Regions from separate parts of the Gryllotalpicola daejeonensis genome, predicted to be linked through region 3. Evidence: predicted binding sites of a transcription regulator. Region 3 holds the regulator's gene; each other region holds the start of a gene.
What was found. Region 3 encodes LexA, which represses DNA repair genes until DNA is damaged. Its sites were predicted from a motif close to TCGAACANNTGTTCGA; they were not measured.
Positions count from the first base shown of each region.

Region 1: ABD736_RS15400 (Rv2578c family radical SAM protein) is a predicted target of LexA. The motif match lies at 2,546-2,561, and genes of this name have one in related genera.
Region 2: ABD736_RS15910 (HNH endonuclease signature motif containing protein) is a predicted target of LexA. The motif match lies at 2,667-2,682, and genes of this name have one in related genera.

Region 1 covers NZ_BAABBV010000002.1:530,262-534,537, forward strand. Annotated here, with positions in the region: gene ABD736_RS15390 (CHAP domain-containing protein) at 1-684, shown strand, start outside; gene ABD736_RS15395 (YbhB/YbcL family Raf kinase inhibitor-like protein) at 725-1,291, shown strand; gene ABD736_RS15400 (Rv2578c family radical SAM protein) at 1,365-2,537, opposite strand; gene ABD736_RS15405 (SDR family NAD(P)-dependent oxidoreductase) at 2,643-3,419, opposite strand; gene mqo (malate dehydrogenase (quinone)) at 3,493-4,276, opposite strand, start outside.
Region 2 covers NZ_BAABBV010000002.1:649,468-653,743, reverse strand. Annotated here, with positions in the region: gene ABD736_RS15915 (basic amino acid/polyamine antiporter) at 1-976, shown strand, start outside; gene ABD736_RS15910 (HNH endonuclease signature motif containing protein) at 1,058-2,524, opposite strand; gene ABD736_RS15905 (hypothetical protein) at 2,722-3,072, opposite strand; gene ABD736_RS15900 (LacI family DNA-binding transcriptional regulator) at 3,092-4,123, opposite strand; gene ABD736_RS15895 (sugar ABC transporter ATP-binding protein) at 4,110-4,276, opposite strand, start outside.
Region 3 covers NZ_BAABBV010000002.1:20,695-24,970, forward strand. Annotated here, with positions in the region: gene hisB (imidazoleglycerol-phosphate dehydratase HisB) at 1-315, opposite strand, end outside; gene ABD736_RS12980 (histidinol-phosphate transaminase) at 320-1,444, opposite strand; gene ABD736_RS12985 (LysM peptidoglycan-binding domain-containing protein) at 1,486-1,896, opposite strand; gene lexA (transcriptional repressor LexA) at 2,125-2,826, shown strand; gene ABD736_RS12995 (methylenetetrahydrofolate reductase) at 2,848-3,840, opposite strand; gene hflX (GTPase HflX) at 3,837-4,276, opposite strand, start outside.

The sequences.
Region 1 (4,276 bases), 510 kb from region 3:
CTCGTCGCGGGCACCGCCATTGCGGTGGCGTCGGTGACGGGGGTCGCGTTCGCCGACGTGCTCGCGCACGGCGGCGGTGACGAGAACGGCACGAACGCGCTCGTCGTTCCCGGTGGCTTCGCCCCCGGCGATCCCGCCCACGCGCCGACCGCGACGGGCCTCGCCGTCGCACGACTCGCACTGGCACAGCTCGGGCAGGACCTCGACGGCCCGAACTCGGTCGACGGCCGCGACTTCGGCGCCAGCAGTTCGCTGCCGGGCGCATGGTGCGCCGCGTTCGCCTCGTGGGTGTGGGCCGAAGAGGGTCTCGACACCGCGGGCCTGAACGGCTGGGCGGGCAGCTTCCTGAGCTATGGGATCGCGCACGGCACCTATCGCACGACCGAGCCGCGCGTGGGGGACGCGGCGCTGTTCGCTCTCAACTCCGCGGCCGCGGCATCCGCTGCAGAGGGAAGGCTCGGCAACACGCACCGCATCTCGCACGTGGGGATCGTCGTGGCCGTCTCCGACACGACGGTGACGGTGGTCAACGGCGACTGGGGCGACGGGGCCGGTGGCACGAGGCGCGTGCGGCTGTCGGCGTTCCCGCTGGCGCGATCGGATGCCGGCGACTTCGCGCCCGAGATGAGGCAGTACCTCGCCGGTTACGTGGCGGCCGCGGCAACCGCACCGGCGTCACGGTAGGGCGGCACCGCGGCAGAGGAAAACCGGGCAGACTGTGCTCATGCCCGCTAACCCCATCGGTCGAGCCCTGCGCGGCCGCCGCGCCGGTCAACACACTCTGGTCTGGGCGCGGCCCGAGCTGAGCGCCCCGGAGGGCTTCGCCCTCACGAGCCCGGCGTTCGAGCACAATGGAGCGATCCCCGAAGAGTTCCGCGGCAAGGTGTTCGGGCCGAACGTGTCGCCGGCGATCGAATGGACCGAGCCGCCCGCCGACACCATCGAGCTCGTCTTGATCGTGCAGGACCCCGACGTGCCGTTCGGCAAAGCGGCGACGCACGCATTGGCCGTCGGCATCGACCCCGCTCTCGGCGGCATTCCCGAGAACGGCCTCGCGAACCCTAGCCCCGTGAAGGGCCTCGTGTTCGGCAAGGGCGCCTTCGGCAAGCTCGGCTGGATGGGACCGATGCCGCCGCGCTCGCACGGCCCGCACGCCTATGTCTTCCAGCTGTTCGCGCTCGACCGCCCCCTCTCGCTCGCCGAGGGCTTCGCGCTCGAGGACGCGCTGCACGCCATGGACGGCCACGTCATCGCCCGCGCCCGCCTCGACGGCATCTACGAGAGCGTGTAGCGCCGACGCTCGCGGTCGTTGATGGCCGCTGCGAACCGTCGCTCCTCGAAACGATCGCCACCACCGGCCTGCGTCAGAACAGCGTCGGCTCGGGAGTGACGCTCGCAGCATCCGTCTCTTCGAAGAAGACGAGGGGCGTGCGCCGCTCGCCGTCTGCATCGATGCTGCTCGCGCGCCCTCGACGCGGTCTGCCGGCGCGCGGCAGTTGCGTTGTGGAGCCGTCGATCGCGTCGCTCGCAGCGAGCGCCGACGACTCGATGCCGCCGGTCACCAGATCCTCGCGACCGCGCACGAGGCCGTGCTTCGCGATCAGCGGCTTGATGCGGCGCGCGAGCCACTGGCGGTACTCCTTCGGCGCATAGGTGCGCCCCTCGGGGTAGAGCTCGGCATACTTCCCCATCAGCTCGGGGTGCTCGCGCTCGAGCCAGAAGCGGAACCACTCCTTCACACCGGGCTTCAGATGCAGCGCGGTGTAGAGCACGCTCGTGGCACCCGAGGCCTTCACCTGGCTCAGCGCGTGGTCGAGGTGCTCGGTCGTGTCGGTCAGGAACGGCAGGATCGGCATCATGAACACGCTGCAGTCGAGCCCCGCGTTGCGCACGGCCGTCACCGTCGCGAGCCGCTCCTTCGCGCGCGGCGTTCCCGGTTCGACCGACTGCTGCAGCTCGTCGTCGTAGATCGCGATCGACATCGCGACGTCGACCGGAACGTGCTCCGACGCCTCTTTCAGTAACGGCAGGTCGCGACGCAGCAGCGTGCCCTTGGTCAGGATCGAGAACGGCGTGCGCGCCTCGGTCAGCGCCCTGATGATGTCGGGCATCAGCTTGTAGCGCCCTTCCGCGCGCTGATACGGATCGGTGTTGGTTCCCAGCGCGACCGGATGCCTGTTCGCCTGCCATTTGGGCCGGGCGAGCTCCCGCCGCAGCACCTCGGCGACGTTCACCTTCACGATGATCTGCGAGTCGAAGTCGCGCCCCACGTTGAGCTCGAGGTACTTATGCGTCGGCCGAGCGAAGCAATAAAAGCAGGCATGGCTGCAGCCCCTGTAGGGGTTGATCGTCCACGCGTAGGGCATCACCTTCGAGCCGCCCGGCACCTGGTTGAGAGCGGACTTCGCCAGGATCTCGTGGAAGACGATTCCGTCGAATTCGGGCGTGCGCACCGTGCGCACCAGGTTGTTCAGCTTCGCAAGCCCGGGTAGCGCGTCATCGGACTCGACCCCGAGCTCTTGATTCTCCCACCGCATCCATCCATTAGAACACCGATTCGACATCAGCGGCGCTCATTTTCGAACGTGTGTATAACTCGCGGAAACCGAACTGACGCGCGCCGGGACTCTCCGGGCGGGGCCTCAGTCAGCCGAGCTCGGACCCCACGGAGCGCCGCCGAGCAGCTGCAGCGGGCCGGCCAGCGAGCCGCCGTCGACCGGCAGCGTGACTCCTGTGATCCACGACGCGTCGGACGACGCGAGAAACGCGATCGCCGCCGCGATGTCGGCCGGCTCGCCGACGCGACCAAGGGGGTAAAGACCGCGAAGCCTGTCGGCGCCGCCGTCCTGGCCATCCCACACGCGCGTGCGGACAGTGCCAGGCGCGACGACGTTGATGCGCACCCCCTGCGGCCCGAGCTCGACCGCGAGGTTCCGCGCCAGCAGCGACAGTCCCGCCTTCGCGCTCGAATAAGCCGGCTCTCCGTACGCCGCCACGCCGTTCACCGAGCTCACCAGCACGACCGCCCCGCGGCTCGCGATCAGCGCCTCACGGCACGCGCGCACGATGCGCATCGGCCCGTGCAGGTTGAGATCGACGGTGGAGAGCCAGTGCTCCTCGTCGAGCCCATCGCGCGCAGGCAGGTCGCCGCCGGCGACCTGCGCCAGCACGTCGACGCGGCCGAAGCTCTCGAGCACGGCACCGACGGCGTGATCGACGGATGCCGCATCGAGCAGATCGCAGGCGAAAACGGCGGCGCGCGAAGCATCCGCTCGCTCTGAAATCCACTCTTCTGCAGCGGCGGGCTCGCAATCGAGAACGGCGACCGCGGCGCCCTCGTCGAGCAGGCGCTCTGCGGTCGCGCGCCCGATGCCGTTGGCTCCGCCAGAGACGATGGCGACCTTGTCGGTGAACCTCATGTGGTCACCGTAGTAAGGAACGGGTCTCGATACGCACGGCTTCGCGCGGGCTACTCGACCACCGTGTTCCGGGCTAGTGCAGGAGGCCGAGCACCTTCGCGGTGCGCTCCATCGTGGCCCGCGCGAGCTCGGGGTCGTTGTCGAGACTCTCGCCCAGCGTCGGAATCAGGTCCTTGAGCTTCGGCTGCCACTCCCCCGCGAACTCCGTCGGGAAGCACGTCTTCAGCACGTCGAGCATGATCGACACGGCGGTCGAGGCGCCCGGCGAGGCGCCGAGCAGACCGACGATCGTGCCGTCCTTGTGAGCGATGACCTCGGTGCCGAACTGCAGGACGCCGCCCTTCTTGGCATCCTTCTTGATCACCTGCGCGCGCTGGCCCGCAGTGATCAGCTCCCAATCGTCGGGCTTGGCGCTCGGCATGAACTTGCGCAGTTCGGCGAACTTGCCCTTCTTCGTCAGCAGCAACTGGCTGATCAGGTATTTGAGCAGCACGAGGTTGTCGAGCGCGACTCGCAGGTACGGTCCGATGTTCGACAGGCGGATGCCGGCGGGCAGGTCGAGCACGCTGCCGTACTTGAGGAACTTCGGGTCGGCGCCCGCGTAAGGACCGAAGAGCAGCGACGCCTGGCCGTCGACGACGCGCTTGTCGAGGTGCGGCACGCTCATCGGCGGGGCGCCGGCCTCTGCCTGCGCGTACACCTTCACCGCGTGCTGACCGACGACGTCGGGGTTGGTCGTCTTGTAGAACTGGCCCGAGATCGGGAAGGTGCCGTAGCCCTTCGCCTCGGGAATGCCCGCGCCCTGCAGCACCTTGAGCGCCCAGCCGCCCGCGCCGACGAAGACGAACTTTGCGTCG
Region 2 (4,276 bases), 630 kb from region 3:
CGTCGTCACGATCGCGAAGATCGTGCCGATCGTGGTCTTCATCGTGCTCGTGGCGCTGGTCGGCGTGAACTGGCACACCTTCTCGGCGAACCTGTGGGTAGGCGCCGGGGATGCCTCCTCCCTCGGCGCGCTGTTCGGGCAGGTGCGCTCGAGCATGCTCGTCGCGGTCTTCGTCTTCCTCGGCGTCGAGGGAGCATCGGTGTACTCGCGCTATGCGCGCAAGCGCCGCGACGTCGGCCGGGCGACGATGCTCGGCTTCGGCAGTGTGCTGCTGATCCTGATGCTGGTGACGCTCGTGGCGTACGCCGCACTGCCCGTCGCGACCCTCGCGGGTGAGCACCAGCCCTCGATGGCCGGAGTGCTCGCCGCCGTGGTCGGCCCGTGGGGTGCCGTGTTCGTCTCGATCGGGCTGCTCGTGTCGGTCCTTGGGGCGTTCCTCGCCTGGACGCTCATGGCGGCCGAGGTGTTCTTCAACGCCGCCCGCGCCGGTGACGCGCCCGCGATCTTCGCCCGCGTGAACCGCGCCGGTGTGCCGAGCAGCGCCTTGCTGCTCACGACCCTTGCCGTGCAGCTGCTCATCGTGGTCTCTCTGTTCTCGAGTGATGCGTTCCAGTTCTGCCTGATGCTGTGTGCCGCGCTCGCCGTGGTGCCGTATGTGCTGACCGCGGGGTTCGCGCTGCGCGAGTCGATCGTCGGGCGGCGATCGGGGCAGGCATCCGGTCGCTCATCGATCGGGCCCATCGCGGTCGCGGCGCTTGCCCTCGTCTACACGCTGTTCCTCGTCTACGCGACGGGCGTGACCTACCTGCTGATCTCGGCGATCGTCTACGCGCCCGCGTCGCTGCTGTTCGCTGCGGCGCGCCGCCGCAGCGGCCGCCGGATCTTCCGGCCGTGGGAGGCTGCGCTCGCCGCCTTCACGGTCGCCGCCGCGATCGCCGGCCTGATCGCGCTCGCCGCAGGCTGGATCTCGATCTAGCGGGCGGATGCCTGTGCGCGCCGTGTGCGCGGGGCAGAGTCCTGCCCGGGGATTCGCTGGGCCGCTTCGAGCGCGGAGTGTTTACGCGGCGGTGGTGAGAGCTTGTCTCGGGGTGTGGACGGCTTTGACCCATGCGGTGGCGTGGCTGCCGAAGATCCACCGGATTTCGGGGGTTCCGTCCTCGCCCATGCGCAGTTGGTAGGGGCCGGTGTCGATGTCGTGGTGGTGGAACCAGCACAGGAGGGTGAGGTTGAGGATGTCGGTGGGTCCGCCGTCTCGGTCGGGTCTGATGTGGTGCACTTCGCACCATCTGGCCGGGATGGTGCAGCCGGGGATGATGCAGCCTTTGTCTCTGACGGCGAGTGCTTTGCGCTGCCAGACGGTGGCGCATCGTTTGGTGTCTCCGAGGTTGAGGATCTTCCCGGCCGAGTCGATCTGGACTTCCTGGTAGCCGCCGGTCTCGGCGATCCGCTTGGCCGTCTTCGCCGAGATGGGTTCTGTTTCGCCGTCGATGCGGGCCGCCCCGTGCCCGGTCTCGAACTCGTCCTTGGACACCACCACCAAGACGGTCGGGTGGGCTCCGCCCATGGTGGGTGTTTCGGGTGCGCGGGCGGCGGCGAATACGGCGTGGAGGATGTCGGCGCGTTTCTGGTCCGGGGTGCGGGTATCCGCCGGCGGCTGGGTCTCGGTCGCGGTCAGCAGCGGCGTGCCGCTCGGGCCGCGCAGCACACTCCCACCGGTGCCGCGAGTGCCGCCAGTGCCGCCAGTGCCGGCGGCGTCGCCGTTCGCGGTGGTCTCGCTCGCGCCGCCCTCGCCATTCCCGGCCCCGGCACCGTCGTCAGCTGCCGGGGTGAACCTCACCGATGCTCCGGCGCGCGGGTTGAGGTATGCGTCCAGGACGGCGCGGATGGCCGCGGCCTGTTCTACGGGCAGGGCGCCGGAGAACTTCACGAGTCCGTCTGTGGCGCGGCCCAGGCGGAAGAACCGTTTCTCGACGGCGGCGTTCTCCACCGGTTCGATGCCGTCCGGGTCCAGGACCAGCGCCCAGGCCTGGGCGGCTTCGACGACCGCAGTGGCCGGCAGTACCCGGGAGAGGTCCACGAGGTTCTCGCACGCTGAGTGAACCAAGGCGGCGTCGGCGCGGTCGCAGGCGGGAAGCAGCGGTTCGATGATCGCAGCGGCTTGCGCCCGCCCGAGCACACCGTCGTCGACCGCGGCCTCGAGCACCGGCAGCTTCGCCAGCCGCCGCGCCTCCAAGATGCGCTCGCGGGCGTCTTTCGCGGAGGTGCGGGTCACGGTCTCCAACGCACCCCAGGGCTTCCTCGCCCCAAGCTTCCTGGCCAGAGACTCCTCACCCAGGGTCTCATCGGTGCGGTTGTCGAACTCGCGGGCGACGGCCACGCCCAGTGCGTCGGCCTGCCGGATCAGCGCCTCCGCGTCCTGCGCGAGCCCCACCAGCTGGTCATCCGTCAGCAGCGCCAGCGAGACCGGCAGCACCGCATCCAGGCGCTCGAACGCCTCACGCAGACCCCCGCCCACAGCAGCCACGGCACGACCCTTCCGGTCATAACTCCGAACACCGCACAGGCGAAGCCTGCGATCGGTGCTCGTACTCTCATCCACGTGGCGCGGGGACTTACGAACGGTGTAACACGGATTCGATGCAATGGGGACAAAATTCTAAAAATAAGCGAATATAGATTCGGCTCACCGGTTCTGCCCCAGCACGCGTCACCACGGGTTTCTCATACGCTGCAGTGTTTTCCCCGAACGCTGACATTCATAGACGGGTCGTCCTTGCTCAGCGTGCGCTCCAGCGTGCAGGCGCCGTCGAGTGCGACCGTCACGTGACCGAGTGGCACGCCATCGACGCGCCGCGACTCTGTCCCCGACAGGGTGAGCACCTTCGTGTAGCCGTGCCCGGCGGTGATCGTCACGCGCCCCGTGGGTGACGCGGCGTTCGACACCTCGACGGTCACAGAGCCGGTCTTCGGCACAGCGACGTGCGAGCACCCGCTCAGGCTCAGTGCCAGCATGACCGCGGCCGCCACGGCCTGGGCAGCTCGGCGATGGACCGCGACGGCAGGAATCAGCATGTCGCCATCCCCCTCTCGCCTAGTGCTCCACCGGAACGGCCGCGGTCGTCGAGTCGCGGATGCTGAGGCGAGCGCCGATCAGCCGCGGCTCGAGCGGCTCTTCGCCCTCGTCGAGCAGCGCCACGACCCTGTCCATGGTCGCCCGACCCAGCGCAGCGAAGTTCTGATGCACCGTCGTGAGGGGCGGCTGGAAGTAGGCCGCCTCCGGTACGTCGTCGAAGCCCACCACGCTCACGTCGCGCGGCACGCTGAACCCGCGCGAGCGCAACGCCGCGATCAGGCCGAGGGCCATCTGGTCGTTGGCGGCGAACACCGCGGTCTCTCCGGGGGTCACGGGCAACTCGATTCCCGCCGCGTAGCCGCTCGCCGGCGACCAGTCACCGTCGAGGCGCAGCCCGTGCGGCGCGCCGGCGCCTGCCAGCTCGTCGGCCCATCCGCGGATGCGCTCGATGGCGTCCGGATTCCTCACCGGGCCGCTCACGTGCGCCACGGTGTCGAAGCCGAGCCCCAGCAGGTGGCGCACCGCGAGTCGGGCTCCGTTGTACTGGTCGATGCCCGTCGAGCGCGGGTCCCACGAGCGCCGCGCATCGACGAAGACGATCGGGGTGTTGGTCTCGACCGCGTTCGCGAGGTCTGCCACGGCCACGTCCACGACCACGATGACGATCGCCTCGACGTTCTGCCGCAGCAGAGCCTCGACCGCGTCGCGGGCCGCCGACGGCTGGGCCTCAGGCACGGTCACGGTCATCACCGCGTAGCGAGCGGCGCGAGCGGCGTCGCTGAACTGGTTCGCGACCATCGAGGGGCCGTAGTCCGCGGCATCCGACGTGATCAGCCCGATCGTCCGCGACCGCTTGGTGACCAGGCTGCGTGCGGCGGGTGAGGGCTGATAGCGCAGCTGCAGAATCGCCTCTTCGACCCGCGCGCGCGTCTCCGGCTTCACACTCGGGTGGCTGTTGATGACGCGCGAGACGGTCTGATGCGAGACGCCCGCCAGTCGCGCGACGTCGAAGATGGTCGCGGACCTCGCCACCTTCTCACTCATCGTCATCACCGCGACTCGAGCGCGCGATCAGCGCGAGCACGTCCTCATAGCTGAGCGCGTCGTTCTCGAGCACGCCGACCAGCCGGCGCTCGCGCATGACCCCGATGCGATCGCTGACCCGCAGAAGCTCCTCAAGTTCCCCCGAGATGAACACCACCG
Region 3 (4,276 bases):
CGCATCATCGAGCGGCACGAGCGCGTCGCCGAACCGGCTGATGCCGCTCTTGTCGCCGAGCGCCTGGCGGATCGCCTGACCGAGGACGATGCCGGTGTCTTCGGCGGTGTGGTGGACGTCGATGTGGGTGTCGCCGGTCGCGCGAACGGTGAGGTCGGTGAGCGAGTGCTTGGCGAAGGCCGTGAGCAGGTGGTCGTAGAACGGCACAGCGCTCTGGATGTCGCTGCGCCCGGTGCCATCGAGGTCGAGGCTCAGCTCGATGCGCGACTCACTGGTCTCTCGCGTGATGGAGGCGGTGCGGGGGCCTGCGGTCATGCGCTCAGCCTACTGGGGCGCGCTCGGATGTTTCCGCGAGCGGGCTGCCGTGACGCTCGACGTAGCGAGCCATCGCGTCGAGGAACTCGCTCGTCTCAGACTCGGTTCCCGCGGAGACGCGGAGGCTGTTCGGGATGCCCATCTCACGGATGATGATGCCCTCCGCCAGCAGCTCGTCGAACACCTCGCGCGGGTTGGCGACGCGATCGAAGAGGACGAAGTTGGACCACGTGCGGTAGGGGTGGAACCCGAGCGCCGTCAACTCGGTGACGATGCGGTCGCGCTGCACCTTGATCTCGTCGACCATCGCGAGCATCTCGCGCGCGTGGGCGAGCGCCCCAAGCGCCGCCGCCTGCGTCAGCGCGGACAGGTGGTACGGCAGCCGGACGAGGCGGAGCGCGTCGGCGATGGCGGGGTCTGCCGCGAGGTACCCGAGTCGGACGCCCGCGAAGGCGAACGCCTTGCTCATCGTTCGCGAGACGACGAGGCGCTCACGACCAGGCAGCAGCGTGAGCGCACTCGGCTCACCGGCCGGGAAGAACTCGGCATATGCCTCGTCGACGATCACGATGCCGGGCGCCACCTCGTAGACCGCCTCGACGACGTCGAGAGACAGAGGCGTGCCCGTGGGGTTGTTCGGCGAGCACAGGATCACCACGTCAGGCTGAGTGCGGCGCACCCAGTCGGCGGCTCGCTCAGCCGACAGCTCATAATCGGCGTCTCGGTCGCCCGCGACCCACTCGGTGCCGGTGCCGGAGGCAAGCAGCGGATACATCGAGTATGTCGGCGCGAAGCCGAGCACAGTGCGGCCCGGGCCACCGAACACCTGGAGCAGCTGCTGCAGGATCTCGTTCGAACCATTCGCCGCCCAGAGGTTGTCGCGCGTCAGGCCGTGGCCCAGATAGCCGGCCAGCGCGTCGCGCAGCTCGACGAACTCGCGGTCGGGGTAGCGATTCGCGCCGCTCACAGCCTTCGCGAGCCGCTCGAGCACGTCGGCCTGCACGTCGTCGGGGATGGGGTGAGTGTTCTCGTTGACGTTCAGCTCGACCCTGACATGCTTCTGCGGCGCGCCATACGGCTCACGGCCGCGCAGGTCGTCACGGATCGGGAGGTCTGAGAGAGACGTCACGCCTCTATCGTAGGCGGCGCCTTGACAGGCCTCCGCTTGAGCTACCTCGCGTACTGCGCGGGGATCGCGAGCGATTCGCCGGGCGTCACGACGGTGCTCTGCAGCCCGTTCATGTCAACGATTGCGTCGATCACTTCACGCGGGTCGGCGTGAGGGGCGACACGCTCGGCGATCTGCCACAGCGACTCACCTTGCGCGACAGTGACGTGCTCGACGCTGCCGTGTGCGGTCGCCGCCGACGGCGCCTGCGCGGACGCGGCCCCGGTGCTGACGCCGAACCAGAGCGCGGCGGCCAGCAGAGGCGCCGACGCCAGCGCGACCAGCGCGAGCCTGCCGCGCCGGGTCACACGGAGTCGCGAGCGAACCGCCGGGCCGGGATGCGCCGGCGTGCCGACGGGCCGTCGCACGTTGAACGCTGCCCTCGCGGACGTGTGAACAGTGAAGCTGCTCATCTCAACCCTCAACCTTCGTCACCTGGTTCGGAACGCCTGTTCGATATTTCGGACGCTTACGAACCTATCTTCGATCTAAACTTGATGCAAGCCCCGCATGATTCACGAACTTATCCACCGGTTTCGGCGACTCGCTCGAACAAATCCCCTACACAGAGGGGGTTTGTCGCTAGTGTGTGGCTCACTGGTGGAAATGCAACCAGCGACCACTGACATTGGGGATTTGACGTGACCACAGATGCCGTCAGCGCCGACACCGGCGCTGCACCGAAGCGCCGTACCCGCCGCCGCAAGAACCTCAGCGACAAGCAGCTCGCGATCCTCGACGTGATCAAGAAGTCGCTCGCCGCGCGCGGCTACCCGCCGAGCATGCGCGAGATCGGCGACGCGGTCGGTCTCGCCTCACTGTCGAGCGTGACGCACCAGCTCAACCAGCTCGAGCTCTCCGGCTACCTGCGCCGCGACCCGAATCGGCCACGCGCGCTCGAGATCCTCATCGACCCTCCGTCACCGGCCGAGCAGACCGACGACTTCGAGACCAAGGCGCCCGTCGGCGACGCGATGCTCGTTCCCCTCGTCGGGCGCATCGCCGCAGGCATCCCCATCACCGCCGACCAGCAGGTGGAAGAGGTGTTCCCCCTCCCCCGCCGCCTCGTCGGCAACGGCGACCTGTTCATGCTCAAGGTCGCCGGCGAATCGATGATCGACGCCGCGATCTGCGACGGCGACTGGGTGGTCGTGCGCCAGCAGCAGGACGCCGTGAACGGCGAGATCGTGGCCGCGATGCTCGAGGGCGAGGCCACGGTGAAGGTGTTCCGTCAGCGTGACGGCCACACCTGGCTGCTGCCGCGCAACTCGGCCTTCGAGCCGATCGTGGGCGACGAGGCGGTCATCCTCGGCAAGGTCGTCGCCGTTCTGCGCGCGGTCTGACGCTCAAGCACGTCGGGGGGCCTACGAGGCGGGCTCCCCGACGATGGCCTGCGCCTCGCTCGTGAACTCGGGCGCGATCAACTGCGCATAGCGCGCGTCGTCGATGAGGCCGACGCGCGCAAGCACGGCGAGGGGTACCTCGTGCATGTTCCGCGTGTACAGATGGATGCCTGGCGCCCCGCCTTCGATGAGGCGCTCGGTGAGCTTCGCGGCGAAGTCGATGCCGATCTCGCGCCGACCGGCCTCGGTCGGCTCGACCTCGAGCGCCACGGCGAAGTCGGCCGGTGCTTGCTCGCCCGAGAGCTCGAGATTGCGCGCCAGTCCCGCCGGTGTCGTCACGGGCGTGATCGCGGGCAGGATCGGCAGCTCGACACCGGCGGCGCGCGCGGCGTCGACCATGCGGAAGTAGTCCTCGGCGTGGAAGATCATCTGGCAGATCGCGAGGTTGGCGCCGGCAGCTTGCTTGGCGAGCAGCGTGTCGATGTCCTGCTGCCAGGAGCGGGAGGACGGGTGTCCGTTCGGGAACGCGGCGACGGCGATGGCCGCGCGCTCGCGCCCGTCGCGGTCGACCGTGATTCCCGGCGTGCCCGGAACCGCGACCTCGCGCCACGGCCTGCGCTCGTTCTGGACTGCATGGATCAGCTGGACGAGTTCGGCTGCTGTGCGGATGTCGCCGGGGAAGGCATCCTCAGGTGCGCCGACGGGCAGATCACCGCGGACGGCGAGGAAGCTGTGCACGCCGGCATCCATGAAGGTCCGCACGGTTTCGTGCGCGTGCTGCACCGTCGACCCGACGCAGGTGAGGTGCGCCATGGTCCGCACTCCGGGGTGGTTCTCGATCACGTGCTTCAGCACGTCCAGCGATGCGTCTTGCGACGAACCGCCCGCGCCGTAGGTCACCGAGACGAATTCGGGCCCCGCGGCGACGAGGCGCGCGATGCGGTCGGGCAGCTGCTTCGCGATGTGCTCGGAGCGGGCGGGATGCAGCTCGAACGAGAACGGCACCTTCCTCATGCGCGCGGAGCCGCCTCGAGGCGATACGGCTCGAACGGCGCGACGCGGCTCGGGTCGATGAGCGCCGAGATGCGCGTGCCCTGCTCGGTGTAGCTCTGCGAGGTCACGCGGCCGTGATCGTGGAGCGCCGCGATGATCTCGCCGTGCTCGTAGGGGACGAGCAGCTCGATCGGGACCGAGTGGTCGGGAATCAGGTACGCGATGCGGGCGAGCACCTCGTCGATACCCTCGCCGGTGCGGGCGCTCGCGAAGACGGCGCCGGGCACGAGTCCACGCAGCACGAGGCGGGTGTCGTCATCGATCAGATCGGATTTGTTGAACACCACGAGCTCGGGGATGTCTCGCGCACCCACCTCGCCGATGACGTCGCGCACCGTCTGCAGCTGGCTCGCCGGGTCGGGGTGAGAGGCGTCGACGACGTGCACGATCACGTCGG